Regions from separate parts of the Paraclostridium sp. genome, predicted to be linked through region 3. Evidence: riboswitches for the same ligand, from Rfam matches in the RefSeq annotation. Region 3 holds a riboswitch; each other region holds the start of a gene.
What was found. Region 3 has a riboswitch for cobalamin ahead of ACRCYC_RS03820 (cobyric acid synthase). Riboswitches for the same ligand answer to the same signal wherever they lie in the genome.

Region 1: it holds a riboswitch for cobalamin, as region 3 does, so the genes downstream of both, ACRCYC_RS12110 (energy-coupling factor ABC transporter permease) here and ACRCYC_RS03820 (cobyric acid synthase) in region 3, are expected to answer to the same signal.
Region 2: it holds a riboswitch for cobalamin, as region 3 does, so the genes downstream of both, ACRCYC_RS07815 (ATP:cob(I)alamin adenosyltransferase) here and ACRCYC_RS03820 (cobyric acid synthase) in region 3, are expected to answer to the same signal.
Region 4: it holds a riboswitch for cobalamin, as region 3 does, so the genes downstream of both, ACRCYC_RS11625 (ABC transporter substrate-binding protein) here and ACRCYC_RS03820 (cobyric acid synthase) in region 3, are expected to answer to the same signal.

What each region holds. Positions count from the first base shown of each region.
Region 1 is NZ_JBOFKN010000159.1:2,463-10,294, forward strand. Features, by position in the region: gene cbiQ (cobalt ECF transporter T component CbiQ) at 1-224, opposite strand, end outside; gene ACRCYC_RS12105 (energy-coupling factor ABC transporter substrate-binding protein) at 218-523, opposite strand; gene ACRCYC_RS12110 (energy-coupling factor ABC transporter permease) at 501-1,235, opposite strand; cobalamin riboswitch at 1,439-1,619, opposite strand; gene ACRCYC_RS12115 (ABC transporter ATP-binding protein) at 1,691-2,551, opposite strand; gene ACRCYC_RS12120 (FecCD family ABC transporter permease) at 2,551-3,633, opposite strand; gene ACRCYC_RS12125 (ABC transporter substrate-binding protein) at 3,633-4,661, opposite strand; gene ACRCYC_RS12130 (hypothetical protein) at 4,829-5,092, opposite strand; gene ACRCYC_RS12135 (hypothetical protein) at 5,313-6,335, opposite strand; gene ACRCYC_RS12140 (hypothetical protein) at 6,513-7,382, shown strand; gene ACRCYC_RS12145 (hypothetical protein) at 7,517-7,832, shown strand, end outside.
Region 2 is NZ_JBOFKN010000102.1:785-8,616, forward strand. Features, by position in the region: gene ACRCYC_RS07785 (GGDEF domain-containing protein) at 1-438, opposite strand, end outside; gene ACRCYC_RS07790 (winged helix DNA-binding protein) at 576-800, opposite strand; gene ACRCYC_RS07795 (RelA/SpoT domain-containing protein) at 1,003-1,803, shown strand; gene ACRCYC_RS07800 (PspA/IM30 family protein) at 1,933-2,604, shown strand; gene ACRCYC_RS07805 (hypothetical protein) at 2,668-3,345, shown strand; gene ACRCYC_RS07810 (hypothetical protein) at 3,345-4,016, shown strand; cobalamin riboswitch at 4,114-4,286, shown strand; gene ACRCYC_RS07815 (ATP:cob(I)alamin adenosyltransferase) at 4,375-4,884, shown strand; gene ACRCYC_RS07820 (ABC transporter substrate-binding protein) at 4,909-5,826, shown strand; gene ACRCYC_RS07825 (FecCD family ABC transporter permease) at 5,810-6,835, shown strand; gene ACRCYC_RS07830 (ABC transporter ATP-binding protein) at 6,807-7,595, shown strand; gene ACRCYC_RS07835 (ABC transporter permease) at 7,633-7,832, opposite strand, start outside.
Region 3 is NZ_JBOFKN010000053.1:15,617-23,448, reverse strand. Features, by position in the region: gene cobT (nicotinate-nucleotide--dimethylbenzimidazole phosphoribosyltransferase) at 1-523, shown strand, start outside; gene cobU (bifunctional adenosylcobinamide kinase/adenosylcobinamide-phosphate guanylyltransferase) at 536-1,096, shown strand; gene cobS (adenosylcobinamide-GDP ribazoletransferase) at 1,100-1,870, shown strand; gene ACRCYC_RS03825 (histidine phosphatase family protein) at 1,882-2,487, shown strand; cobalamin riboswitch at 2,491-2,670, shown strand; gene ACRCYC_RS03820 (cobyric acid synthase) at 2,774-4,285, shown strand; gene ACRCYC_RS03815 (cobyrinate a,c-diamide synthase) at 4,294-5,649, shown strand; gene cbiB (adenosylcobinamide-phosphate synthase CbiB) at 5,642-6,601, shown strand; gene ACRCYC_RS03805 (pyridoxal phosphate-dependent aminotransferase) at 6,617-7,687, shown strand; gene ACRCYC_RS03800 (GHMP family kinase ATP-binding protein) at 7,689-7,832, shown strand, end outside.
Region 4 is NZ_JBOFKN010000157.1:4,020-11,851, reverse strand. Features, by position in the region: gene deoD (purine-nucleoside phosphorylase) at 101-811, shown strand; gene ACRCYC_RS11635 (sulfurtransferase) at 1,040-2,407, shown strand; gene ACRCYC_RS11630 (hypothetical protein) at 2,410-2,853, shown strand; cobalamin riboswitch at 2,961-3,138, shown strand; gene ACRCYC_RS11625 (ABC transporter substrate-binding protein) at 3,156-4,175, shown strand; gene ACRCYC_RS11620 (FecCD family ABC transporter permease) at 4,197-5,300, shown strand; gene ACRCYC_RS11615 (ABC transporter ATP-binding protein) at 5,300-6,073, shown strand; gene ACRCYC_RS11610 (aminotransferase class I/II-fold pyridoxal phosphate-dependent enzyme) at 6,586-7,832, shown strand, end outside.

The sequences.
Region 1 (7,832 bases), on a different contig from region 3:
ATTAAAAAATACATAGGTATTTTTAAACATTTTATATATAGTTTCACATTAATTTTTGCTATAAATATAATCAAAATACTTACTAATAACATTATGAATAAATGCAAACTTATACTATTTGTACTAATAGATAGTATTAAAGTTATAAACGCGAATCCTAATTTAAAAATAGGATTATACCCCTTTAAATTATTTGTATAAGCACACTTATCAATTTCTAGCATTTACTGTTTTTCCCCTTTTTTGTCCCTAGATAATATCCTATAAATCCAGCCCCAATTGCTGCTTGTGTTGAGAATAATAGACTTTCTATTTCTCCACTAGGTGGTTCATATAAACTACTAGCCCATGGCTTATAGTCTGGATTTATTTCTGTAATTACTCCTTCTGCTTCTCCATCAGCTCCCCCATATTCAGCTGTAGCATTTAATAATAAAGGAGTTATTATAAGTATTATAGTAAGGCCTAATAGCATTAGATTTTTATTTCTAGTTTTAATTTTAGCTTTCGAATTTGTACTCATCAGTTTCAACTCCTTCTTCATTTTGTGTTATCAAGTTATATACTAAAGTAGTTAATAATCCTTCTGCTATTGCTATTGGTACTTGAGTCATTAAAAATACTCCAAAGAATTTAACAATAGATCCCATTATTCCACCTACAGGATCTGGGAATGCTAGTGCTAGTTGAGTTGCTGTTACCGCATATGTTGCTAAATCACCTAATGCTGCTGCTAAAAATACACTCATTCCTACATTGACATTTCTCTTTCTACAAAACTTAAATATTAAAAATGATACTATAGGTCCAACTATTGCCATTGAAAATGCATTAGCTCCTAAAGTAGTAAGTCCTCCATGTGCAAGTAATATAGCTTGGAATAATAAAGCGATAGTTCCTATTACAGCCATAACTGCTGGCCCAAATAATATAGCCCCTAAACCTACTCCTGTAGGATGCGAACAACTTCCTGTTAGCGATGGTATTTTAAGTGCTGACAATACAAATACGAACGCTCCAGCTAATGCTAATAGTATTTTTTTCTTAGGATCTTTTTTTACTATTTTATTTATTGATTTTAATCCATATACAAAAAACGGAATAAATACTATAGTCCAAAATATAGACCATTTCACAGGCAAATAACCTTCCATGATATGCATAGCATTTGAAGTTATTGGATTTAAAACTACAATTAGTAATCCTGCTACTAATGACAATGTTAAGTAACTCATATCTTTACCTCACTTTAATTTATTGATTTTTTATTTGTGATAAATTTAAATTTATAAATTAAAATATAGTTACAATCTAATAAGGTGTAAATAAAAAAAATCCTAATTTTTTGGATTAGGATTTAAACAACATTTCAAATAATACCTTAATTTAATAAAATAAGGTTACTATTCTTTAATCATTTTCCTTCACCCCGAAGAAATTAACTTACGTATTATAGGCAGGTCTCCTGGCTCAACATCAACTTACTACTTTCCCTTCCCATAACATCAATTACAGTGGTTTGAAAGTTTCATCCGTTTTACAGTAGCGGGGGCTGCAGAGGATTTAAACCTCTTTCCCTATTAATTTCATTGCTAAAAACCTACAATACTTCTATTCAATTTATCACATATATTTATAATACTATAAATAGCTTTATATTCCTCTAATTTTTTTAAATTTGTTAATATTTTTATCCATTATATGTATGTTTATGAAAATGATCATGTTCTCCGGTAAATCCATTTTCATGTACATGATCATGCCCTATACCATTAATATGCTGATGACTGTGCATAAATGATACTTGAAGCTTATTGTTTATGGGATTTACCCCTACATATGCGTTAACTCCAAATATTTCTTTTAACATCTCTGAGGTTATTACTTCTTCAACAGTTCCAAAACTTCTTATTTTCCCATCTTTCATGACTATTAAATAATCACAATACATAGATGCTATATTCATATCATGAATTGCAGATAAGGTAGTTATATTAAGATTTTTGATCAAATCCATAAGTTGTATCTGATAACCTATATCTAAATGATTTGTAGGCTCATCTAATATTAAAAAATCAGTATCTTGAACTAATGCTCTTGCAATTAACGTCCTTTGTTTTTCTCCCCCAGATAGCTTTGAAAAACTCCTATCACTATAGTCCATAAGCCCCACTCTTTTTAACATCTCACTTACCATTTGAAAATCTTTTTTAGAATAATCTTCAAAAACAGATTTATATGGATAGCGGCCCATCTTAACTATTTGCTCAACAGTAAAATCAAATTGAGAATTAGTTTCTTGTGCAAGTACTGCTATTTCCTTTGCACAATCTTTATCTTTCATTGTAGATAAATTTTTATTATCTAGTGTTATCTTTCCACTGTCTGGCTTATATAATCTGTATATATTTTTTAGTATAGTAGATTTTCCAGATCCATTAGGTCCTATAACCCCTACAAATGATCCCTTTGGAATATCAAAAGATATATCTTTTAATATTTCTTTTTTATCTATAGTAAAATTTAAATTTTCAACTTTTAATTTAAGCATTACTCTTTTCCTCCAAATGTATAATTTTTCTTAGAAATTAAATATAAGAAGAATGGTCCACCTATTAAAGATGTTATTATTCCTATTGGTATTTCTATTGGAGGGAAAAGTCCTCTTGCTAAAACGTCTGATGCTATTAAAAATATAGACCCTATAAGACTTGATAGTACTATAAGCTTTTTATGATCACTTCCTGCTATAGTTCTACATATATGAGGAACTACTAAACCTATAAACCCTATAGCTCCAGTTATTGCAACCAACGTAGATGTTAATAATGTTGCAAGTATTAAGATACTTGATTTTATAAGTTTTACATTAATTCCAAGTATTATAGCACTATCGTCTCCAAGTAGTAATATATCTAATGATTTTGACATTACAAATGAAACAATCATGACTATAACTAAAACTATAAATGGAAGTAATAAAACATCCCATTTAGCTCCACCCAAACTTCCTACAGTCCAAAATAAAGCACTTTTTGCTTGATTTGAATTATCTGCTGAGTATATAAGTAAATTAGTTAATGCTGAAAATATTGTAGATATAGCCATACCTGTAAGTACTAATCTTGTTGTAGATGTTGTTTTACCCATTTGTGTTCCTATTGAAAATACCAATATTCCAGATATTATCGATCCAACAAAAGCTCCACTAGTTATACTATTTATACCAAGACTTGATACCCCACCTAATACTATAACTGCAACTGCACCACATGATGCTCCTGATGAAATTCCAAGTATATAAGGTTCTGCTATTGGGTTTTTTGTTACACATTGCATTAAAACCCCACATATCGCTAGCCCCGATCCACATATTGCACCTAATAATACTCTAGGGAATCTTATTTCCCATATTATATTTTGAGTCATAACTTCACCTACACCGCTAAACAACACTCCATTTGATAATTTGTTTAAAAGTACTTTGTAAACTTCTCCAGGTTCTATATATGTACTTCCTATCGCTATGGCTCCAACTATTGTAACTACTAATATTATAGTTAAAGCTATAACCCAAAATAAGAAACCTTTCTTTTTAGAAAGGCCTCTTTTTTTATTTAAACACTCTTGCATTATTTATTATCCTCATAAAAATATCCATGCATTTCTTCTATAACCATAGGGTTTCTAACTCCTGGAGATAAATCAGCTAGTTTTACTACATATATCTTATTATTTTTTATTGCAGGTACATCTTTAAGTGCAGGTTGTGCTTTTAAGAAATCTATTTTTTCTTTAGCTGGTTGTCCAGCTAAAAAATCTGTTACTAAAATAACTTCAGGATTTTTTTCTACTATACTTTCCCACGAAACATTTATATATGGTTTCTTAGCATCTTTACCAAATACATTATTTCCTCCAGCTATTTCTATTAAATTATTAGCAAGTCCAGATCCTACTACCATAGCATCCTTTTCTCCTGAATCATAAACCATCATCTTTACTCTATCTTCTTCTTTTACTTGTCCAACTTTATCTTCTACAGTTTTTATATCGCTTTTCATTTTATCTACTACTTCTTTAGCTTTATCTTGTACTCCAAATATTTTTCCAAGTAAAGTGAAGTCTTCATAAACTGTTTCTACTGTTGCATCTGGTGCATATGATTTAGCCATAAATGGTGCTATTCCTTTTTCTATAAGTTCTTTAGGCGAACCTGTTGTTTGTTCACTTATAGATGAATCCCATCCACTTACAAAATCAGCTCCAGTTGCTACAAATGCTTCTTTAGATATAGAATGACCTTCCCCAACTTGTAAATCTGGTATTTTATCATATGCTTCTTGGAATTGTGGAAGTATTGGATTGTCTAAAAGGGCAGTTCCAACCATTCTATCTCCTAAGTCAAGTGCTAATAGCATTTCAGTCATAAACTGAGATAGTGTAACTGCTTTTTGTTTTGGTGCATCAACTGTTACATTATAATCTTGAGCTCCGTCAGAGTAAACGTATTCCACTTTCTCAAAATTACTTGATTCTACTTTTGTTTCTGATGCTTTAGCTTCTTTTTTATCACTTGAAGAACATCCAACTACACTAAGTGTTAACCCCGCTATTGCCATTAATGCTACAAACTTTTTTAAACTTTTACTTTTTACCATTTTTATATTCCCCCATGTTTTTTCTATGTTTATTTTACTATAATATTGCAAAATATAAAAGCCATAAGGTTTTAAATAAAGGCATAACAAAGTATACCTTATACTTAAAAACCTTCATGGCTTTTATGTTCATTAATTATTTATTTAATTTCTAATTTTATAAATTATTATTTATGACTATGTTCATGTTGTCCTTCGTGATCATGTCCATGTTCATGTGAGTGATTATGATCATGGGAATGCATACCTGTAAACCCATCTTCATGATCATGATCATGACCTATACCATTTACGTGTTCATGATCATGTCCATGAGTATGTATGTGTTCATGATTGTGATCATCAAATCCGCAGCAATCTTGATTTTTGCTTCCACAACATCCATTTACATGTGGGTTGTGATGTAATCTGAAATTTCTTTGTAAAAACATATTAGTCCCCCTGATAATTATGTATTAGCTATTTCAATAGCTTTTTTCCTATATATGTTTTTACTATATTATTTTCCAAAAAAATAGTAAATACCATACTAAATTTTCAGAAAATTTAATTTTATACACATAACTACAATTATCCACATTTTATTGCATATTTAATTTTTTTATTAGCTTTTATGGCATTTTTCATATATTTTAAAATGTAATTTAGATTTTAGAAACTATCTTTTATTTTATATTTTCCTTGTTTTATATTTTCTTTATTTGCAAATACAGTAGAAAATTTATACTCTTTTTCTTCTATATAATTTGATTTATACATATATCTTTTAAAATCTGATTCTGATTCTTTAATACGCATAGTAGGTTCATCCCATGTTTTTCCTAAATCAATAGATTTACAACCATATATATAATGATATTCACCCCATTGAATATAAAGTGTGTTCTTGTAATTAATTAAATGAGGAAATAAGCACATGGTCTGCGTTTTTATTATTTTTGATTCTAATACTTCAATATTATTATATTCTAAACTTAGTCTCAAATATTTACAGTAATACTTGCCATCATTATTTTCAGCAAAAACTACATGATAATTTCCATTGCTATCTACTAGTGCTGACAAATATATCTTAAATTCTTTAGAATTTGTTATTTTTAAAGGTTTAGACCATTTACAATAATTTTTATTAAATGTAGATACAAATAGCTCTTCAAATCCTTTTATTGATTTAAAGTAAAATAGAGCAGGTATATCTTTTTTCCAAACTACTTCAAAATTGCTCATTATGTTATAAGGTATATAATCAATATTATTTTTAAAAATCTGGTTATTTTGTTTATATATATGAATTAAATTACTTATAAGAGGGGTTTTTTTATTTATAGACTGGTATATAATATGATTTTCATTTGATAAATTTTTTATATATGGAAATTTTATATGAAAATTTTTATAATCATATTTAAATATAGTTTCTATTTTTATATCGTCTTCTACATTAATACTACATATCTTACCTATTTTATCATTGACTATGCCATATATATTATCATTCTTATCTATATCCATATATATATCTATAAAAGAAAGTTCTCCCTTAATTATTTCATCAGTATACACTTCGTTTGAATTTTTTTTGATAACTTGATATATTATGCTACTACCTAATTTAAATATTTTCAACTCTTCTTTTGAATCTTTTATTAATATATCTGTATCATTAAAACTCATATTATCTCCCCCTTAATAAACTCTACTATAATTATATTTATTATAAACTTGTTATTTTATTCATATTTTAGACACGTTTTCTTGTAAAAAAGTAACATATATATTTAGCTATCATATATTTAATTAAAGAGGAAAACTACTCTTTAATTATATAAAACATAGGAGATGATATCCATAATGGAAGAAAATAAGACTACTCATGTAAATTGTACAGATTGTCATCATCCAAAAGATGATTGTTGCTGCCCAGAAAAACCAAAGCCAATTAAAAATGAGTGTATGCAGTGTTGTAATTCTTTAGAATTTAAATGTCCTGATATACGCAGAGCAACTTGCGTTCCTATATTAGGCGAAAGAATATATGACTTTAAATGTATCAATAAAAAACAAGAAAGAGTCGTAGAAGATTTAAAGTTTAATATTACATGTGGAACTGATTCATTTGCAAATGGAGCTAAAGTTTGTATTGAAAAAATTTTAGTTACGTATGATTGCCTAGGATTTACAAACGAAACACTACAAATAATTATAGATTCAACTAGTAGCCCACTTACTGGAACTGCTTTAAGTTGCTCCACAGCTGCATTAACTTTGTATGCTAGTTATTCAGGTACGGTAAATCAGAAACTTCTATGTTGTGAGGATGGAAGAAATGTTAATTTAGTTCAAGGCCCTTTAAAAGTTGGAGCAATTAACGTAATCTATACCGTTCATGGTAAAATAGATTGTGAGCCATTTGTTGCTGTACTTGCAGATACTCCTTCCACAGGTTCAATACCTGAATTTCAATCAGTAACTTTATATAATAATATTTGTTTGCCTCAAGTTTCAACGCCTGTTGATGTAAAAGCGAACTTCCAACTTGAAGTATTGCCTAAATGTATAATACCAACATCAGGTTATGACAGTTCAACTAAATCATTTACTGCAAATGTTTTTGATTCTCTTTCTGTTAAAGAAAAGTTCTATGTAACTATAAAAGATGAATTAGTTGTATATACAGCATTTGACGGCCTAGAGTGTGGAGGAGATTGCCATCATAAATGAAAGAAAATTGACAGAAAAAATAGATTTAAATATTAGTGAAGACCTAGAAATAGGTCTTTACTAGAGTTTGTAATAAATTTATATTATTTTACATAATTATAGTATGTAAAATTTTTATTTTAGGGGGAATCTATATGCACAGTAATCAGTCTAGTTTTGCATCAATAATAGATATTTTTAATATTATCAATGAAACAACTCGTCTTATATCAACTACTACTCACTTGAATGTTCCTTTATCTATTATAAGCGATGACGGTTCTATCAATGAAATTATAATCTCAAATTCAAAAGAAAATTATTTTTCTATAAATAATGATTCAATAATCTATAAAAATAAAGCAATAAACTTAAATAATATAGTAAAAATTAAAATTCTTACAGAAAATATATCTTCAGATGAGTATAAATCCTTATTGATAAAAAATTTAGAAAATATAACAATTTATA
Region 2 (7,832 bases), on a different contig from region 3:
ATTTTCATCTAAGTATCTTCTATTAAAAATATTTGTAAGATCATCCGTAACAGCAATCATATTTAATCGATTTATTTCACATTTAAGTTCTTCAATTGTTTTGTCGTGATACATAGAAAACAGGGTATCATTAGATACTTCTTTTATAAGTTCAACTACATATCGATCATTATTTATATTAATTGGAGCAGATATTATCATGTATAATTTACCATCTAAAGATTCTAATTTAGAAAATGAAGAATTTTCATTTAATGCTCTCATAGAAATACAATTAGAGCATGAACTTCCATTTTTCCAAAAATCAAAACAATTATGATTTTCACATATATTAATATTATTATTAAGTTCTATAATTGATTTGTTTTTAGGATCTACGATTCTTTGAATTGCAAATACATTATCTAATATATTTATATTATTTTTTGTAAGAGGCAATAAAAACTCACTTCCATTCTATAAGTAATTATAATAAGTATTATTATAAAGTTTTAAAAGATTATTTGCAAATCAAAACAAATTAAATAAAAACAAAAAAGGGAAGTATTTATGCTTCCCTTTTTGTTATATATGAATTATTTACCTAAATCTAAAACAATTATAGATCTAGGTTGTTTAGGCTTTCTTTTTATGTAGCCTAGTTTTTCAAGTTTTTTTAAATGGCAAAAAACTGTTGATGATGAATTTAAATTAACACCTTTAGCGATTTCTCGAATAGAAGGTGAGTACCCATTTTCTGAAATTGATAATTTTATAAAATTTAAAATTTCAACTTGCTTAAAATATAAATCTGAATACATATAAGAGTTCCCTCCTTGTATTAATTTAAATATATGTAATATTGAGTATAAGATATATATAGAATAACATATTTAAAAGAAAAAATCAAACATATGTTTGGTTTGTGGTATTTAATTTACTATAAGTTTAATAGTATAGTTAAAAAGTAAGATTTTGATATATAATAATAAATGAATTAATATCAAAAGTGAGGAAACTATAATGTTGAGAAAAGATGAATTCCTAGAAAAATATCAAATAACTAAAGATGAGTTAATAAAAAATTATATAGATTGGAATGAGATAGAAAAAATTTATGAAGATTTCATGGTATATAGAAAAAGTTATGAAACACAAGCTGAATTAATAGCAACTATACTTAGAAATCATCCTAAGGTGCACTCAGTTAAAACTAGAGTAAAAGATCCAGAACATTTAATAGAGAAGATAATAAGAAAAGTTGGAGATAGAAGAGAAAAATATGGTGAAGAATTTAATTTTACGGTTGATAACTATAAAAATGAGATAACTGACTTGTTAGGAATAAGGGTAATACATATATTTAAAGAAGATTGGGAAGAAATACATAGCTTTATAACTAGAATGTGGAGAGTTCTTGAAATTGTTTCAAATGTTAGAGAAGGGGATAATACTAAAAAATTTGAAGAACTGGGTATAGAAGTATGTTCAAGACTTTCAGGGTATAGATCTGTTCACTATATAATAGAATCTTACCCAACTACACAAAAGATAATGGCTGAAATTCAAGTAAGAACCATATTTGAAGAAGGGTATGGTGAAATAGATCATCAACTTAGATATTCACATAAACAAATTCCAGAAGTTTTAGCACAAAACTTAATGCTTTTAAATAGAATAGCAGGGAGTTCAGATGAAATGGCTTCTTTAATAAATGTATTAAGTAAAAGTATAGAAGATGTAAAGGTAGAATATGAAGAAAAATTAAAAGAAAAAGATAAGGAAATAGAAGAACTATTAAAATTAGTTCAAAAGAAAAAATAACAAATAGTAACAACTTTAAATAAGTGTGGAAAATACTAGGATTTGTGTTATTATATATATTAATAAATTACAAATAAAATTGAATTCAAACCAAAATTTTAATAAAAATGAATGGAGATGGAATATAAAATGGGATTTTTTAAAAGACTTAAGAATGTAGTAGAAGCTAAAGCTAATAAGGCTATAGAAAAGCATGAAGATCCAATTGAAATGTTAGAATTATCTATAAACAAAAAAGAAAAATTACTTCAAGATGCTAAGAAACAATGTGCAAACTTTATAGCATCAGTAGACAATATAAGAAATGAAAAGAAATCTATAGAGGAAAAAATAGAAAAATATGAGCAAGCTACTAAAGCAGCTATATTAAAAGAAGATAATGAAAAGGCTCAAGGTTTTGTTAAACAAAAATTAGAAATGCAAGAAAAATTAACTCAAACTATTTCTAGAATACAAGATCAAGACAATAAGATTCAAGAAATTAAGTTTAAAATAGAAGAATTAGAGATTGAAATATCTAAGATGAAATCTAAAAAACAAGAATTAGCTACAAGACTTGATGTTGCTGAAATAAACAATGAAATAAACGAAACTTTATCAGGACTTAGTGATGACCATGGTATAAATCTAGATGAACTTGAGAAGAAAGTTCAAGAAAAAGAAAGTTATGGCAAAGCTTTAGAAGATATGAAACCAAAGAATGAAGATACTATGCTTGATGAGTATATAAATAATTCACCGGTAGTTGATTCTAAAATTGAAGATGAATTAGAAAGAATAAAAAGAGAAATGAATAAATAATATATAATATACTACTAAGGTAGATGGTCAAAGGCTATCTGCCTTTTTTGAGGAGGGGACCTTATGAATGAAAAAATAGTAAGTGAAAAAAAGAAATACGACAAAATATATACAGATTTAGTTTTTTCAGTAAATGATTTAAAACAAATACTAAGTGAAAAAGAGGTTAATAAAAGAGTTTTTATTAGGAAAGTTGAAGATCTTTCTAATTACATGGCTTTTTTAAATGATCTAGAAAAAGAAGATAGTCAAGGTGAAAAAGGATTATTTTCTAAAATGTTTAAAAAGAAAAAGGATATAGATACAGAAATTCAAGCTTATTTAACTAGGGATATAAGGGAATCTATAAATAAACTTGATAAATGTGATAAATGTAAATGTATTAACTGTGTAAGTGAGTGTCCTTTTAACCGATGTATAAACTGTAGAGAATTAGAGTACACATATGAATGTGATAAAGAAAAATTTTCATTTACAAAATCTAGTGATACTGTGAGCTTATATAATGGGGATGAAGAATTTAAATTTGATGTTAAGGGATATCTAATAGAAAAACATGAAGATGGATCTTTAAGCAGATATGTTTATTTGGTAGATACTAAAGATAGTGACAATCAACAATTAGTACAATACTTTAAATTTAAAGGCGAAGAAAGTTATGACTCTGTAATAGATGGAGATGATACTAGCAATTTAGATAGACTATATAATAAGTTTATAGAAATGGGGTTAAATGTATAATGAAGAATTTAAAAAGAAATGCTACTCTTTTTCTTACTTTATTTATATTTACTATAACTTGTGCGTTTACATTTACTATAGATAAGGTATATGCAGATTCAGATAATAGCGGTAAAAGTACACTAGAATATAAAGTATCAAAACTAAGTTCATCAAGCAGCTCTAGATCAAGTTTTAGTTCAAAGCCAAGTTCGAGTAGCTTTAAACCTAGTTCAAGTAGTTCTAAGAGTTATAGTAAGCCAAAGTCAAGCACTACAAAACCAGATTCAGGAAGTTTCACAACTAAACCTAAGGCTAAGCCAGATGTAAATATAGATTCAGGATCAAGTTCAAATACATCTAATCCAAAGTCAAGTACTACAAAGCCAGATTCAGGGAATTTTAGTACTAAGCCAACTACAAAACCAAATACAAGTAGTGGTGATGAATCAAAGAATAAAAATAATAAAAAATATGATGATTATGATGACTATGGAAGCTCAAGTAGAAGATCATACATGCCATCAAGTTACGGTAGAGGGTTCTTTGGATTCGGAGGGTATAATCCATTTAGATATATGGGATACAGAATGGGAATAAACCCTATAATAATGGATATAGTTATGGTAATAACTGTACTAATAGTTTTATATATAATTATAGATTTTATAAGAAATAGAAGAAATAGATAATTATTATAAAAAATAGATTAATATAAATATATTTGGGAATATATACTAAGTATTGATTTATATTGAAAAATACTATATAATCCAAGACGAATCCAAAACTAAATAGCAAGTATTAGGTGTTTATATGACTTAATAGGGAATTAGATTAAAAGTCTAAGCTACCCCAGTAACCGTAAAACTGACGAAATTTAAATAAGCCACTGAGAAATCGGGAAGGCAAGAGAGTAGTATGATGTTGAGCCGGGATACCTGCCAATACTTAAAGCTAATATCTTCTGAGGGCTGGATAGTAGTTATAATATTGAAATTTAAAGGCATATCCTCGTGATATGCTTTTTTTATTGAAGGGAGGAGTATCATGTCAAAATATTTAGCATACCCATTTTTATATGATGAACCAGAAGATTTAAGATGTGATTATGAGATATTTACAGATGAAATATCTAGTACGATTGGATTGTTGAGAGCTTTTGTGAAAGATGAAAAATTAAGAAATGAATTAAGTAAAATAAATGAACTAGTTTATCATATGAATGCATCTCTAAGAACTTTTGTAAGTGTGACAGAAGATGAGTTAAAGTGGTTAGAATCTAGAAGTTTAGTTTATCAAGGTGAAATAAAAGGTAGAATTAATAAATTTGTATTGCCTGAAGGTGGAGTAAGTGGAAGTTACGCTCATATTATAAGAACTAAGTGTAAAGCATTGGTTAGATTATTACATAGATATAGAGAGCAAGGACATGATATAGATGAACTATTGTTTGATTTTGCTAATTTACTTTCTGGATACTTTTTTATTTTAGCTTTAAAATTAAATAAAGATGAAGGAATAGAAGAAAAAGAATTTATAAGTAGAAATTATAAATAAAATTTATAAATAAGGAGAATTAAAATGAAAAAAAGAATTTTAGCATTAGTTACTACTATGTTAGTGGTAATGTTGGCTGTAGTTGGCTGTGGTCAAAAAGATAAAGTTATAAAAGATAGAGAGGGAAATGAATTTACAGTACCTTCTAAGATTGAAAAAATAATATCAACAGCTCCATCTAATACAGAAGTACTAGTAGAATTAGGTTTAGCAGATAAATTAGTTGCTGTAGATAAATATTCTGCTGATGTTCCTGGATTACCTAAAGGAATAAAATTGATAGATTTCTCAAATCCAGACCCAGAAGCAATAGTATCACTAGATCCAGATCTAATAATTGCATCAGGACATAATAAAACAGGAAATAGTGAAGATCCATTTAAAGTTGTTAAAGAAGCTGGTATAAGTGTTGCTTATATACCAAGTAGTGATAGCATACAAGGAATATATGACGATATAATGTTTATAGCAGATATAACAGGAACTAAAGATAAAGGTCAAAAAATAGTTGACAATATGAAGTCTGAAGTTGAAGAAATAGCTAAAATAGGGAAATCTATAAAAACTAAAAAGAAAGTTTACTTTGAAATAGGACCATCACCAAACTTATATAGTTTTGGTAATGCAACATTCTTAAATGAAATGATAAATTTAGTTGGAGGAGAAAATATATTTGTAGATCAAAATGGATGGATATCACCAAGTGCAGAATCAGTAGTTGAGAAGAATCCAGATGTAATATTAACTAATGTAAATTATGTTCCGTATGCTGTTAAGGAAATAAAGGGACGTGAAGGCTGGCAAGATATAGCAGCAGTTAAAAATGGACAAGTATATTTAGTAGATGCAAATGCATCTTCTAGACCATCTCAAAATGTAGTTAAAGCATTAAAACAAATGGCGGAGTATATAAATCCAGATGCATATGCAAAACAAAAATAAACAATTAGCGATACTATCAATACCTTTAGTATTTCTAATATTTAGTATTGGAACTTCCATAGGGAGTTCCAATATTCATATACTGGATACTATGAGTATACTACTTAATAAGATGTTTAATGCTCCACTAAGACATGGTATAGACCCAAAAGATATATCTATAATATGGTCACTTAGGCTACCAAGAGTATTGCTTGCATTCATGGTTGGAGGGTGTTTAGCAGTAAGTGGATCTGTAGTTCAATCTATTCTTAAAAATGAACTTGCATCACCATATACATTAGGGGTATCTTCGGGAGCATCACTAGGAGCTGGACTTGTAATTGTACTTGGTATATCAGTACCATTTCTAGGGCAATTAACATTGCCTGTGATAGGTTTTTTATTTGGACTATTAACAGTATATGGAGTAATAGTTTTTTCTTCTAAAATAGACAAAACTATGTCAAATAATACTATTATATTAGCAGGTATGGTATTTTCGTTATTTGTAAATGCATTACTAACAACGCTTACAGCTCTTTTTAGTGAAGATATAAAAAGTATAAGTCTTTGGCAAATGGGAAGTTTTTCTATGAAGGGATGGTCATACGTAAGAGCTTTAGTTCCATTTTTAGTAATAGGTATGATTGGAGTTTTAAAATACACTAAAGAAATGGATATTTTAACATTTGGAGAAGAACAAGCAAAAGCAGTAGGTGTAGATACCAATAAAGTAAAAAAATATTTATTTATATTCTCAGCAGTACTAACAGGAAGTGCGGTAGCATTAAGTGGAACTATAGGATTTGTAGATTTAATAGCTCCACATATGGTAAGGCGTGTATTTGGATCAAAACATAAATATGTTATACCAATGTCTTTTGTATTTGGTGGATCATTAATGGTTATAACCGATTTAATCGCAAGAACTATAGTATCACCTGCAGAACTTCCAGTAGGAGCGATTACGGCAATTATAGGTGCACCATTCTTTGCATATGTGTACTTTAGCAAAGGAAAGAAGTGATAATATGTTAGAAGTGAAAAATCTTTATTGTGGATATGATGATGTAGATATTATAAAAAATGTTAGCTTTAAAGTTGAAAGAGGAAAAAATTTATGTATAGTTGGACCTAATGGGTGTGGTAAAAGTACTCTTTTAAAATCTATTGCAAGTATTATAGAATATAGAGGTAGCATAACTATAGATGGGATGGAAGTATGTAACTTTTCAAGAAGAAATCTTGCTAAAAAGGTAGGTCTTATGAGTCAGATAACTCAAATATATTTTCCATATACTATTTATGAAACAGTAGCACTTGGAAGATATGCTCACTCTAAAGGTGTTTTTAATTCTTTGAATAGAGAAGATAAAAATATTATTTTAGAGGCTATTGATAAAGTAGGGCTTACAGATTTAAAAGATAAGCATATAAATGAACTCAGTGGAGGTCAGTTGCAAAGAGTATTTTTAGCTAGAACATTTGCTCAAAACCCAGATGTTATACTTTTAGATGAACCGACTAATCATCTAGATTTAAAATATCAAATAGAGTTATTAGAACATTTAGCTAAATGGGCTAAGGATAATGATAAAATAGTTATTGGAGTGCTCCATGATTTAAACTTAGTCCATTATTTTAGTGATGCAGTTTGTTTATTAGATCATGGGGAGATAGTTTGTTATGGTAACTCTAAAGAAGTATTTAATGGAGAACATCTAAAAGACGTTTATAATATAGATATAAAAGATTTTATGTTAAAAGTTCTTGAAAAATGGAAATAGAAAAAGGGCTGTCTCAAGTAGAGAACAGCTCTTTTTATTAGTTTTTGGCAAACTCTCTTAGCTTAAAGCTTCCAGCGGTTACAAATACTAATCCTATTAGAAATATAGCTAATATGCTAATACCTACATTAGAATGAGATATAGCTTCTAATGTCCAATAAAGAGGAGAGACTTTAGCTAAGTTATTTAAAAATACAAGATTTCCACTTGATGAACCTAAAAGTGATAGTATTCCTA
Region 3 (7,832 bases):
GGGAATTTGTAACACCACTCCAAGTAGTGCGATAGTTTCTGTTATAGCAGGTTGCGATCCAGCTGAAGTTACAGGAATAGGAGCGGGACTTAGAAAAGATAGAGTAGCACACAAAGCTAACACTATAAGAAGAGCTATAGAATTAAATAAGCCAGATAAATCAGATGGAGTTGATATATTAGCTAAAGTTGGAGGGTTTGAGATAGGTGGTATGGCTGGAGTTATATTATCTTGTGCAGCGAATAGGATTCCAATAGTTATTGATGGGTTTATATCATATGCAGCAGCGCTTATAGCCTATACTATAAATCCTATGACTAAAGAATATATGATAGCTTCACATATATCAGCAGAGTCAGGAGCGAAAAAAGCTCTGGAAATTTTAGATTTAAGCCCTATGCTTAATATGGATATGAGATTAGGGGAAGGAAGTGGATCGGCACTTGCTTTTAATATTATAGAGGCGGGAAATTATGCTTATAATAATATGGCCACTGTAGATGAAGTGGATATAGGAAAATAAGAAGGTGAATTTATGAGCAAGTTAATTTTAGTTACTGGAGGATCTAGGTCTGGGAAAAGTAGTTTTGCAGAAAGCTTATGTAAAAATAGAAAGAATTCTACTGCATATATAGCTACATCTACTCCATTTGATGAAGAGATGAAAGATAGAGTTAGAAAACATAAAGAAAGTAGACCTAGCGACTGGAAAACATATGAAATTTATAAAGATATATATACTATAATTAAAGATATATATAACAGTCATCAAACTGTAATATTAGATTGCGTAACTTTATTAGTTAATAATCTTATGTTTGAATATGGAATAGATTTTGATAATTGTACTTCAGAAGAAACTAATAAAATGGAAATTTACATAAAAGATCAGATTGAAAAATTAATAAAAGAAGTAGAAACTACAGATTTATATTTTGTAATAGTAACAAATGAACTAGGTATGAGCTTAGTGCCAGATAATAAGCTTTGTAGAGTATATTCTGATATAGTAGGTAGAATGAATCAATATATAGCTAAATGTTCAGATGAAGTTTACTTTGTAGTTAGTGGTATACCTATGAAGATTAAGGAGTAAATTATGAAAAGATTTATAGGAATATTACAGTTTTTAACTAGGATTCCAATAAGGGTAAATATAGGATTTGATGATGAATTTCATAAGACCATGTATTATTTTCCGTTGGTAGGATTTGTTTTAGGAGCTTTATATTTTATAATTGGACTAGTATCAAGTATTTTTTTTGATAGCTATATAACCTCTGTAAATGTATTAATAGCCACTGTTATATTAACGGGAGGGCTTCACCTAGATGGAGTAGGAGACACTTTTGATGGAATATATAGCTATAGAGATAAAGATAGAATATTAGAGATAATGAAAGACTCAAGATTAGGAACTAATGCTATGCTTTCTGTATTGTTTTTAATGCTTATGAAATTAGGTTTAGTATATGCTATAGTAGAGTCAGGGCATTTATATAATCTAATATTCATGCCAGTATTTGCAAGAATGGCAATTGTAATAGCTTCTTATAAAAGTGTAACACCGAGAGAAAATGGAATGGGTAATGTGTTTATAGGCAAGCCAAATTTGAAAATTATATTAATTGGGATAACATATACAATTTTATTAATATTAGTTATAGCAAATACATTGTTTAATTTAAATTCAGTAAGCATTATAAAAATAATATCATTTATACCTATAATGATTATACTTACAAGATTTTTTGTGAAATACATATATACTAAAATAGATGGTATAACAGGTGATATATTAGGATGTACATCAGAGCTTATGGAAGTAGTCTATTTAATATATATATATTTAATATTTGGATTAAAATAAGAGGTGAATAGATGCCTAGGATAATATTAGTAAGACATGCAACAACAAATGATAATATAAAAGGAAATCTATCAGGCCATATAGATAGTGAATTAAGTGATTTAGGAAAAAAACAAATACTCAAATTAACTAAATTTCTTGAAAGTGAGAATATTGATTGTATATATACAACTACATCTACTAGAACTAAGCAAACAATATTAGATATAGCAAATTCTAGAAATATTAAAATTTTAGAAAAAGAAAATTTAAAAGAAATTAGCTTTGGGGATTTTGAAGGAATAAGCTTTGAAGTTATAAAATCAAAATATCCAAATGAATTTGAAAAATTAATAAAAGAAGGATTTGAGTATAAGTATCCTAATGGAGAAAGCTTGATAGACTCTTATAAAAGAGTATGTAATGAATTAGATGACATAATGATTGAAAACAAAGAAAATACTATTTTGATATGTGCTCATGCAGGAACTATAAGAAATATAATATCTTATTTAATAGGAAAGACATATGAGTATCACTGGAATTTTAAAATAGATAATGCATCGGTAAGTATTATTGATATAGTGGATGAATTTCCAGTAATTCAAACGCTTAACAACACTGCTTATTTGATATAAAATATAAATTGACATAAATTAGGTTTTTCGTTGAAGATTAATAGGGAAAAAGGTTAAAAACCTTTGCAGCCCCCGCTACTGTAGTACTGACGAAACTATTAGACACCACTGTGATTATTTACGGGAAGGAATAGAAGTAGGATGAAGTTAAGCCAGGAGACCTGCCTAGTTTATGGATATAAAATCTTCGGGGTGAAGGATTTTTAAAATTGGTGAAGTGTATACATTTTTAAAAACCTATCCTCATTTGGATAGGTTTTTTTATTAAGAAGGGAGCAAATTTAAAATGAGTAAATCACTAATGTTTTTAGGAACAGCATCTAATGTTGGGAAAAGTACTTTAGGAGCTGGGATATGTAGAATATTAAAACAAGATGGATATAAGGTGGCACCCTTTAAATCTCAAAATATGGCCTTGAACTCATATATAACCAAAGATGGTTTAGAAATGGGTAGAGCACAAGTTACTCAGGCAGAGGCCTGTGGCATTGAACCAGATGTAAGAATGAATCCTATATTATTAAAGCCTGCAGGTAAAAATAGATGCCAAGTTATAGTTAATGGAAAAGTAATGAACACTGTTAGCTCTAGCATATATCATGATTATAAAAATGATTTAGCTAATATGTTAAAGGATATTTATGCAGATTTAAGCAATGAATATGAAGTTATTGTTTTAGAGGGAGCGGGAAGTTGTGCAGAAATAAACTTAAAAGATAGAGATATAGCCAATATGGGAATGGCAGAAATTGCAGATGCTCCTGTAATTTTAGTTGCTGATATTGATAGAGGTGGAGTTTTTGCATCGATAGCTGGAACAATGTTATTACTAGAAGAGAAAGAACGAGCTAGAGTTAAAGGTGTTATTATAAATAAGTTTAGAGGAACAGTAGATCTTTTGCAATCAGGTATAGATATGTTAGAAGAAATAATAAAGGTTCCAGTTTTGGGAGTTGTGCCGTATAGTGATTTGAATATAGAAGATGAAGATAGTGTAACTGATAGATTTAATAAACAATTTAGGAAAAATGATATAAATATAGAAGTTATTAAAACCCCGTACATGTCTAATTTTACAGATATTCACATGCTAGAAATACAAGAAGATGTAAGCGTTAGATATATAGAGAAAGGTCAGTCTTTATCTAATCCAGATATGTTAATAATACCTGGAAGTAAAAATACTATAGAAGATTTAATTTATTTAAGAGAAAGTGGATTAGAAAAGCAAATAAAAGACTTACACAATCAAGGTAAGTTCATATTTGGGATTTGCGGAGGATATCAACTTTTAGGTAAAAAAATTTATGACCCAGATGGAATAGAAGGTTCTATAAAAGAAATAGATGGATTGGGACTTTTAGATATAGAAACTATCTTTGAAGAAGAAAAAGTGACTACTCAAGTCGAGGCTATAATAAAGGACAACTTAAATGGGTATTTAAATGATGTATGTAACAATGGAGTAAAAGGTTATGAAATACATATGGGAACAACTAGAGGAATAAAGCAACCATTAAATACTATAGTAAAGAAATTAGGTGAAGATGTTTCTTATACGGAAGGATGTATAAATGAAGAAGATAATGTAGTAGGTACATATCTTCATGGAATATTCGACAACTCAGAGTTTACAAGAAATTTATTAAACTCAATAAGGGTTTTTAAAGGATTAGAAAAAGTAGAGATTTCTATAAATTCTTTTGAAGAATTTAAGAATAAAGAATATGACAAATTAGCAGATATACTAAGAGAATCGTTAGATATAGAAAAAATATATGAAATTATAAATGGTTAGGTGGTAGTATGAAAAAAATATTGATAGCAGGAACAAGTAGTGGTGTAGGTAAAACAACTATATCACTAGGAATAATGCAAGCATTAACTAAGAGAAAAATAAAAGTACAACCATATAAAGTAGGTCCAGATTATATAGATCCTTCTTATCATACATTTATAACAGGAAGAGATTCAAGAAATTTAGATTCATATATGTTAGATGATGAAAAAATTAAATACATAGTAAAAAATGCTTCTGAAAATGCAGATATATCAGTGATTGAAGGGGTTATGGGACTTTATGATGGGTTTGGTATTGATTTGGATGCATGTACAAGCTCATATACATCTAAGTTATTAAAAGCACCAGTTATATTAGTTATAAATGGAAAGGCAATGTCATCTTCTGCAGCAGCTATGGTATTAGGATATAAACAGTTAGATAAAAATGTAAATATAAAAGGTGTAATTGTAAATAATGTAAGAACTAAAGGACATTACGATCTCATAAAAGAAGCTATAGAAACATATTGTAAAACAGAAGTTTTAGGATATTTCCCTCCAAATGAAAAATTTTCGTTAGAGTCAAGGCATTTAGGGTTAGTTCCAAGTGTAGAAATTAATTCTTTAACAGAAAAGTTTAATGACCTAGGAGATGAAATTGAAAAATACATAAATATAGATAGATTACTTGATATAGCCGAAAGTGATGATATAGAAAGTAATTTTGACTTAAGCAATTTAACTAATTTTAAAAATAAAAAAATAGCAGTAGCTTATGATAAAGCTTTTAATTTTTATTATAAAGAGAACTTAGATTTATTAAGTCAAATGGGAATAGAAATTGTAAAGTTTAGTCCTTTAAATGACGACTGTGTACCTACAGCCGATTGTATATACATAGGGGGAGGATTTCCAGAAATATTTGCGAAAGAATTAGATGCAAATGAGAGTATGAGAAAATCAATAAAAGAAGCTCACAATAATTGTATACCTATATATGCTGAGTGTGGAGGATTAATGTATCTAGGTGAAAAACTTAAAGATTCGGATAATATGGAATTTAATATGGTAGGAATTTTCAAAGGTATTAGTGAAATGACTAAATCGCTAAAACGATTTGGGTACTGTGATGGAATCGCTAAAGTAGATACAATACTTTCTAAAAAAGGGGATGTAATTAAAGGTCATGAATTTCATCATTCAATTTTTAACAGTGAAGAAGAGTGCGCCTATAAAATGGTTAAAAAAAGAGGCAATAAAGTTGTAGATGAATGGGATGGAGGATATTGCAAAGGAAACACTTTAGCTACATATTTACATACTCACTTTTATAATAATTTAGATGCAATAATAAATTTTATAGGAGGAAGCAATGATTAGTTTAACTATAAGTGTAATGGTTATTGCATATATATTAGATTTAATAATAGGAGATCCTTATTCTTTTCCGCACCCAGTTAGATTTATTGGCAATTTAATAAGATTTGTAGAAACGAAAATAAGAAATATTGCAAAAACAAAAAAACAATTAAAAATAGGTGGATTTATATTATGGATTGTAACTGTTGGAACTACACTTACAGTAACTAGTTTGATTTTAAATATATTTATGGTAAGTAAAATATTATATATGATTATATCTTCAGTAATATTATATACAACTTTATCTACAAAATGTTTAGCCGATGAAGCTAAAAAAATATATGAAGTGTTAAAAATGGGAGATATAGAAAAATCAAGAAAGCAGTTATCTTATATAGTAGGTAGAGACACAACAAGTTTAAATGAACAAGAAATAATTAGAGCAACAGTTGAAACAGTAGCAGAAAATACAGTAGATGGAATAATAGCTCCTATGATGTATGGGTTTATAGGTGGACCGGTACTTGCTATGAGTTACAAAGCTATAAATACTTTAGATTCTATGGTGGGATATAAAAATGAAAAGTATGGGGATTTAGGATTTGCATCAGCTAAAATTGATGATATTGCAAATTTTATACCTGCAAGAATAACTCCATTTTTTATGATGATAGCAAGTTTACTCCTTGGATTTAATGCAAAAGAAAGCATACATATTGCAATAAGGGATAGAAAAAATCACAAAAGTCCAAACTGTGCATACTCAGAAGGTGCAGTTGCTGGAGCACTAGAAGTTCAACTAGGCGGAACTAATATGTATTTTGGCAAAGAAGTTTATAAACCTACGATAGGTGAGAAACATAGAGAGCTAGAAATAGAAGATATTATAAGAACTAATAAAATAATGTATGCTACATCTTTTGTAGCTTTAATAATATTTTCAGTTGCAACTTATTTAATAGCATTTTAGATAGAGGGTGAAATAATGAAAAATCTTGGTCATGGAGCTAATGTAGAAGATATGTGTAAAACATATAATAAAAATTCAAAAGACATAATAGACTTTAGTTCCAATATAAATCCGTATTTAATAGATAATATAGAAAAATATTTATTAGAAGGGTTAAAAGAATGTGTTAATTATCCAGATATAAATTATACAAACTTAAAAAATAACATAGCTAAATATTTAGGTATAAACAGTTCATTTATAATACCAGGCAATGGTGCAACAGAGATAATCTATTTGCTAATGAAGAGCATAGATAAAAGATTGGCTATATTAAATCCTACTTTTTCAGAGTATGAAAGGGGAGCCAAGTTAAATAATTTAGAAGTTGTAAATTTGTATCTAGATAAAGAGAAAGATTTTGAAATAGATATAGATAATATTAAGAAAAATATAGATAAATTTGATAGTTTATTTATATGTAATCCATCAAATCCAATTGGAAAAGTATATAACTTAGATGGATTATTAAAACTTTTAAATAAATATAATAAGTTACTAATAATTGATGAAACATTTATGGAATTTACAGAAGAAGAGCAAAAATATAGTTTAGTAAAATATATAGGTGAAAATAAAAATATATTTATTATAAAAGCAGTAACAAAGTTTTTTGGAATGCCAGGGCTTAGGCTTGGATATGGCGTTTGCAGTAATGAAACTTTGCTTGAAAAAATGTATATAATAAAGGAACCTTGGAGCATAAATACTTTTGCAAATAAACTTTCAGATTATATTTTTCAAGATGAAAAATATATAAAAGATAGTAAAAACTATTTTGTAAAAGAAAGAAAATTTATGATGGACAACTTAAACAAGATAAATAGTATTAAGTCTTATAAAACAGACACTAATTTTATATTAATTAAATTAAAAGAAAAAAAAGCTAACAAATTAAAAGAAGAGCTATTTATAGACGCAAACTTACTTATAAGAGATGCATCAAATTTTAAAAATTTAGATGATAATTATATAAGAGTTGCTATAAAAAGCCACGAAGAAAATGTAGAACTAATAAATCAACTAAATAAATTTCTAGGAGAATAGAATGAAATCACGTGGAATATGTCCAGCCTCTTGTGGAGAGTTTGTTCAAGGAATGATAAAAGAAAAAGAATATTTATCATCATATGCTATAGATAAATATTCAATAGTTACCTTAGAAGAAAAACTAGAGGATGTAAATAGAGGT
Region 4 (7,832 bases), on a different contig from region 3:
GTTTAATACATATCTAAATTATTTAATTAAAAAGAAAATAAGATACTATTAAAATAATAATTTTAAAAATCAAAACTTAAAGGAGACAATAATTATGGCAATGGGAGCACCAACACCACATAATAACGGAAAATTAGGGGATATAGCAGAAACAGTATTATTACCAGGAGATCCATTAAGAGCTAAATTTATAGCAGAAAACTTTTTAGAAGATGTAGTTCAATACAATACTGTAAGAGGAATGAATGGATATACTGGATACTATAAAGGAAAGAAAATATCTGTACAAGGAACAGGTATGGGTTGCCCTTCAATAGGTATATATACATATGAATTAATTCATTTTTATGGAGTTAAAAACCTTATAAGAATAGGTTCTGCAGGAGCTTTACACGAAGATTTAAAAATGCATGATATAGTTATAGGTATGGGGTCTTGTACAGATTCTAATTATGCATCTCAATATAACTTACCAGGAACTTTTGCACCTGTAGCTAGTTTTGAATTACTTAGCAAAGCTGTAGATGTAGCTAAGAGCCAAGGTGTTGAACCTAAGGTAGGTAACATATTATGTAGTGATGTGTTCTATGGAGAAGATGGATTAGATTCTTTAGCTAAATGGACTAAGATGGGTGTATTAGCTGTTGAGATGGAATCTGCGGCGCTTTACATGAATGCTGCAAGAGCTGGTGTTAATGCTCTTTGTATATTAACAATATCAGATTGTCCATTCAAAGGAGAAGCTACAACTGCTATGGAAAGACAAACTGCATTTACAAGAATGATGAATATAGCTTTAGAATTAGCTTAATATAAAAAGTAGGACTGTCTCAAAATATAGTTCGCTGATGGATAAATTACCATTGGCTATATATTGTGGGGCAGTCTTTTTTCTATAAGTATAGAAAAAAACTATAATGTACAAAATAAGTATAGATTTTTTCTATATAGATTTACTAATAAAATTTAATTTGTTAATCTACAATAGAAGGAAAATTGCAAATTTAAACAAAATAAGACAAAAGAAAAGGAGAACACAGTGAAAAAGTCTTTAAAAACAACGGCTTTAATATGTACTTTAATAATGAGTATGGTTGTATTATCAGCATGTAGCAATAAAGAAGTTAAAAAAGATGAAAAGGCTCAAGTTAAAACAAATACTATTTCAACTAAAGAACTTCAGTCAAATATCGAAGATAAAAACTGGGTAGTTGTAGATACTCGAGTTAATGATTCATACAATGGATGGATATTAAATAATGAAAAAAGAGGTGGGCATATACCTGGGGCTACTGATTTTGCATATAATTGGTTAGATGTAGATGCAAAGGATAAAGACAAGGTATTAGATGAAGCTTTAAAAAATAAAGGAATAGATAAAGATAAAAATATTGTTTTATATGATTCAAATGATAAAGATGCTAAAGAAGTATATAAATACTTAAGTGATAAAGGATATAAAAATTTATATACTTATAATATAAATGAGTGGGCTAAAGATGATAGTTTACCACTTGAAAAATATGAAAATTATAAGATGATAGTACCTGCAAAAGCTGTTAAAGATATTATAGATGGTAAGAAACCAGAAACTTTTGAAAATGCAAATGATATAAAAATAGTTGAAGCTAGTTGGGGAGATGGAAAAGAAAGCTATGATAAAGGCCATGTTCCAGGAAGTGTTCATATAAATACCGATACTGTTGAACCACCACCAAACTGGATGTTAGCAAGTGATAAAGACTTAGCTAAATTTGCTAAGGATTATGGATTTACAAAAGATGATACTATAATAGTTACTGGAAAAGAGCCTATGGCAGCATATCGTGTAGCTACGATACTTAGATATATGGGAGTTAATGATGTTAGAGTATTAAATGGTGGAGATGATGCTTGGGTAACTGCTGGATATAAATTAGAAACTAAGAAAAATGAAAAAACTCCAGGAAAAGACTTTGGAGCAAAAATACCAGCAAATCCAGATTTAATAGATACAATACCAGAATTAAAAGAAAAATTAAAATCTGATAACTTTACATTAGTAGATAACCGTATGTGGGATGAGTATATAGGCAAAATATCAGGATATAGTTACTGGGATAAAACAGGACGTATACCAGGTGCTGTTTATGGACATGCAGGAACAGAAGGTTCTACTTCTTTAAACTACTATAGAAATATAGATAAAACTATGAGAAATGAAGATGAAATAAAAGGTATGTGGAAAAAAGATGGAATAGATACTAATAATCATTTAGACTTTATGTGTGGTAGTGGATGGAGAGCTGCTGAGGTTTTAACATATGCAAATGTAATGGGATTTGAAAATACAGGATTATATAGTGATGGATGGATAGGATGGAGTAGAGATGCTAGTAATCCTACAGAAACGGGGACTCCAAAGTAAAAATGAAAAATAATATAAAAAAGATAATATACATGTTAATAGCTATAATTCAAATATGCATTATAGGTGGAAGTTTTATACTTCAATACTTAACAAATACTAAAGCTGGAGTAATGCATCATGTTTACTTTAAGCGATATCAATTTGAAAGTGGAATATTTTCAAGTGGTAATTTACAACTTATAAGCAATATAATTTTTATTATATCTTTAATATTTATATTGTTAGAAATATACACTATTGTAAAAAAGAAAAATTTAAACTTTATAAAAGTTCAAAATGCAATAGGGTTAATATTAAGTTTGACTTTATACTTTGTGATAAAAAGTAAATACTTTATAGATATGATAGCATATCCATATTTTATAATCGCTTTTAGCATAGTTTTAATTATACAAATTTGTGTAGTTATATTAGGTTATATAGTTAATTTAGAGAAAGATTAAATATATTTTATTAAACATAAGTATTTTATTTTACAGATAATGTAGAACAAAATACTTATGTTTTTTTGTATTGTAGAATTATGGATATAATTGTGCTAATATTATACTGATAAATATAAAATTTAGGTTTTTTTAATTAAAAGGGAATGATGTGTAAATCATCAACAGCCCCCGCTACTGTAATTATGGACAATTCTTTGTAAAGACCACTAAAGTTTTGCTTTGGGAAGGGAAAGATGCGGTTGAAGTATGAGTCAGGAGACCTGCCTAGATTAATAGTAACTTTCGGAGGGAGAGAATAGATGAAGATATCAAAAAAGATTAGATTAAGTTTACTTAGCTTGGTTATTGGACTAAGTATAGTAGGATGTAGTAAAACAGAAACGAAGAAAGAAGAATCGAAGAATACCAAACTAGAAAGTGTTACGGAGAAAAAAGATAATTATTATCCAGTAACTATAAGTACACATAATAGCAAAAAAGAAGAAATTCAAGTTACTATCAAAGAAAAGCCTAAAAAGGTTTTAGCTGTTTATCAAGATTCAATAGAAACTATGTTAGCACTAGGTTTAGAAGATAATATAGTAGCAGCTGCTGGTCTTGACCATAAGGTTAAGGATGAGTACAAAGAGGCTTTTGGTAAGGTTAAATATTTAGATGAATTTACACCTTCTAAAGAAACTGTTACAATGTTACAACCAGATTTAATATTAGGTTGGTATTCGTTGTTTTCAGATAAAAACATAGGAGATGTGAACTATTGGCAAGACAAAGACGTAAACACATATATGGCGTTGAATAGTGGTGCTGTTGAGCCAAAAACTATTAAAAATGAATGTGATGATATATTAAATATAGGTAAAATATTTAATGTAGAAGATAAAGCTAAAAAAATAGTTGATAATATAAATAATAGAGTTGACGAAGTTGTTAAATCTGAAAAAGATAAAAAACAACAAACCACTTTAATAATAGAGTTTTATGATGATAAAATTAGTGGATATGGAAAAATAACTTTAGGTGGAGACATGGTTACTAAGTTAGGTGCAAAACTTCTTAATGAAGACGGTAATGCTTTAAGTAAAGAAGATTTAATAAGCTTAAATCCAGATAGTATATTTGTAGTATATATGAATAGAGAAGATGATAATAAAGCTAGTGAAACGAAAGATTTAGTTATGAAAGATAAAGCTCTACAAAGTTTAAATGCTATTAAAAATGATAGAGTATATCCTATAGAACTAGGACAAATGTATTGCAGTGGGGTAAGAACTATAGATGGAATTGAAACTTTTGCAAATGGACTTTATCCAAGTAAATAATAGAAAGAAGGACATTTACATATGCAATCAATAAGAAACTTAGAAAATTATGAAAATAAAGAAATGAAAGGCTTTGTTAAAACAAAGCCTTTCTATATTGGAGTTATAATATTTTTATTAATAATTTTAATTTTATCAGTTTTAATTGGGGTAACAATAGGTTCAAGTGATATATCTATTAAACAAGTTTATGAAATTATAATTTTTAGATTATTTAATATAGGGGATGAACGTATTTTATCAAGTGGGGCGATTCACGATATCGTGTGGCTTATAAGACTGCCGAGAATAGTTTTGGCTCTATGTGTAGGAATCGGATTATCTATATCTGGTGTGGTTATGCAAGCTATTGTTAAAAATCCACTTGCAGACCCGTACATTCTAGGTGTTTCATCAGGTGCATCATTAGGTGCAACTATTGCTATAATGTTAGGGTTAACCACTATGATAGGTGCTAATTCTATAGGCGTATTTGCTTTTTTAGGTGCATTTTTAGTATCCATGTTGGTTTTAATAATTTCAAACACTGGAGGACGAGCTAATTCTACAAAGTTGTTACTAGCAGGAATGGCGCTTAGTTCTGTTTGTAGTGCATTTTCAAGTTTTATAGTATATATAAAAAATGATGCTGAAGGAATGAAAAATATTACTTTCTGGCTTATGGGAAGTTTAGGTGGGGCTAAGTGGGAAGAAATAGTTTTTATACTTCCGATTATTATAATGGGGCTAGTATTTTTTATGAGCCAATATAGAATTTTAAATTTAATGCTACTTGGAGATGAAGTTTCTATAACTTTAGGAACAGATTTAAATAGACATAGGCATATATACCTTATAGTAACCTCTATTATGATAGGATTGGTAGTTTATTCTTCTGGTATGATAGGTTTTGTAGGACTTATTATACCTCATATAGTTAGGATATTTTTTGGAACAGACCATAAAAAAATTATTCCGATATCTGCATTATTAGGAGCTATATTTTTAATATGGGCAGATGTATTGTCTAGAATTTTAATTAAAAATGCAGAACTTCCAATTGGTATTTTAATATCTATGATAGGCGCACCTTGCTTTGTTTATTTAATGATAAAGAAAAGTTATGGATTTGGGGGTGCTAACTAATGAAATTAGAAGCTAAGGATATTGAAGTTATATTAAATAAAAATAATATATTAAATGGAATTGATATAAAAGTAGGAAATAAAGAGTTTATAGGAGTTATAGGACCTAATGGAAGTGGAAAATCTACTTTATTAAAGTGTTTATATAGGAATTTAAGGCCAAATAATGGAATTATATTTATAGATAATAAAGATATTGATCAAATATCTATGAAAGAAAGTGCAAAAAAAATTGGAGTAGTAGCTCAACATAATAATCATAGTTTTGACTTTAGTGTATTAGACATGGTACTTATGGGAAGAAGCCCATATAAGAAGCTGATGGATAGAGATACTAAAGAAGATTATGATATTGTCTACGAAGCTATTGATAAAGTTAATATAAGACATTTAGTAGATAGAAGTTTTAATAGTTTATCAGGAGGAGAACAACAAAGGGTTATACTTGCTAGGGCTTTGGCTCAGAAAACTCAGTGCTTGATTTTAGATGAGCCGACTAACCACTTAGACATTAAGTATCAATTACAATTGATGGAGATAGTTAAAAAATTAGAAATAGAGGTTATTGCGGCTATTCATGATTTAAATATTGCAGCTATGTATTGTGATAAAATATATGTATTAAAAGATGGTAAAATAATAGCTTATGGAACTCCAGAAGAAGTTTTAACTAAAAGTTTGATAAAAGAGGTTTATGGTGTTGACGCTAAAGTTATAAAAGATAAAGAAGATGATTCTATAAATATTGTTTATAAATGTGGTTGTGTTAAGTAAAAAAAGATAGGTCTAAATTGCGAATTTGTTTAGACCTATCTTTTTTTGTGAAGATTTTTATGTTTTTAGAATATGTATTAATTATTTTTTATTTATAGGAAAAATGAGTAAATCCTATTTTTAGTTTGGGAAAGCGAATTTTTATTTATTTTGAAAAGTTTAGTTGTGATATACTCTACTAAATTTAAATATTAAATAAAAGTGTTGGTAAAACTTAAAACTTGAGTTAGTTATACTAAACTTTGAAAAAATTAATGTAAACAAAAGGTTAGTTATACTAAACTTATTTAAAATTAATATAAACAAAAATGAAAAGTTAGATATAAAACTATTGCAAATACTTGATGATGAAAAATAAAAATAAAATAATAAAAATAAAAAAAGTGCTTGCAAAAAAATGAAAAATTAATATAATAAATATTGTAAGTTTAATAAAAGTAAATTTTATAAATAGAAATAATAATCTTAAAAATTAAAATTAATTTACATAAATGATAGAGAGGAGGATTATATTGGAAGCTATAGGCGAAAAGTTAAAGATCGAGTCTGTAGATGGTTGTAAGTTAAGTCACAAACAAACTCCATTATTAAGTTCACTAAAGGATTATTCTAAAAAAGATATAGCTTGTTTTGATGTACCAGGTCATGTTAAAAATCAAGGTGTAACTATATTAAATGAGTATTACGGTGAAGAAATTATGAAGATGGATATTAATTCGTCGCCATTAATGGATAATGTATCTAATCCTAGTACAATTATAAAATCATCACAAAAATTATTAGCAGATGCATATAAAGCAGATGACGCTTTTTTTATAACAAATGGGACTACAGGTGCTATACACGCTATGATTTTAAGTGTTATAAAGCCTAATGATAAATTACTGCTTCCTAGAAACATACATAAGTCAGTTATAAATGCATTAATACTTAGCTCAGGAGAGCCTGTATTTATACAACCTGAATTTGATAATGAACTAGGAATAAGTTTAAATGTAAAATTAGAAGATATAAAAAATGCACTTAAGAGTCAAAAAGATATAAAAGCTGTATTTTTACTTAATCCGACTTATTATGGAGCATGTAGTGACTTAGAAGCTATAATAAAGTTTTGTCATGAGGAAAATGTTTTAGTTTTATTAGATGAAGCTCATGGAGCACATTTTCCATTTCATAAAGATTTACCTCCATCAGGGATGGAACTAGGAGCTGATATGGTGGCTACGAGTATACATAAAACTGGAGGAGCGCTAACTCAAGCATCGGCACTGCTTTTAAACAATGATAAAATAGAATCGAGTAAAGTTCTTCAAAGTATAAATATGTTGCAATCAACATCTGCATCTTATTTGCTTATGAGTAGTATTGATGGAGCTAGATCAAATTTAGTTTTAAATGGAGAGATACAATTATCTAAAGCTCTTAATTTATCTAGATATGCAAAAGCTAGAATAAATAAGATTAAAGGAATTAAGGTTGTAACTACTGAAAATCTAAAAAATGAAGGTGTTAAATTTATAGATGAAACTAAGTTATGTATAAATGTTAGAGGACTTAATTTAAGCGGACATGAGGTATACGATTTACTTTATCAAAAGTTTTCAGTTCAAGTTGAACTTGGAGATTTATATAATGTATTAGCACTTATATCTATTGGAACTACAAAAGAAGATGTGGATAAATTAATAGATGCTCTAGAGATGATATCAAAAGTTTATAAACGAAATGAGCATATAAAGGTTATAGCTACAAAGCAAAT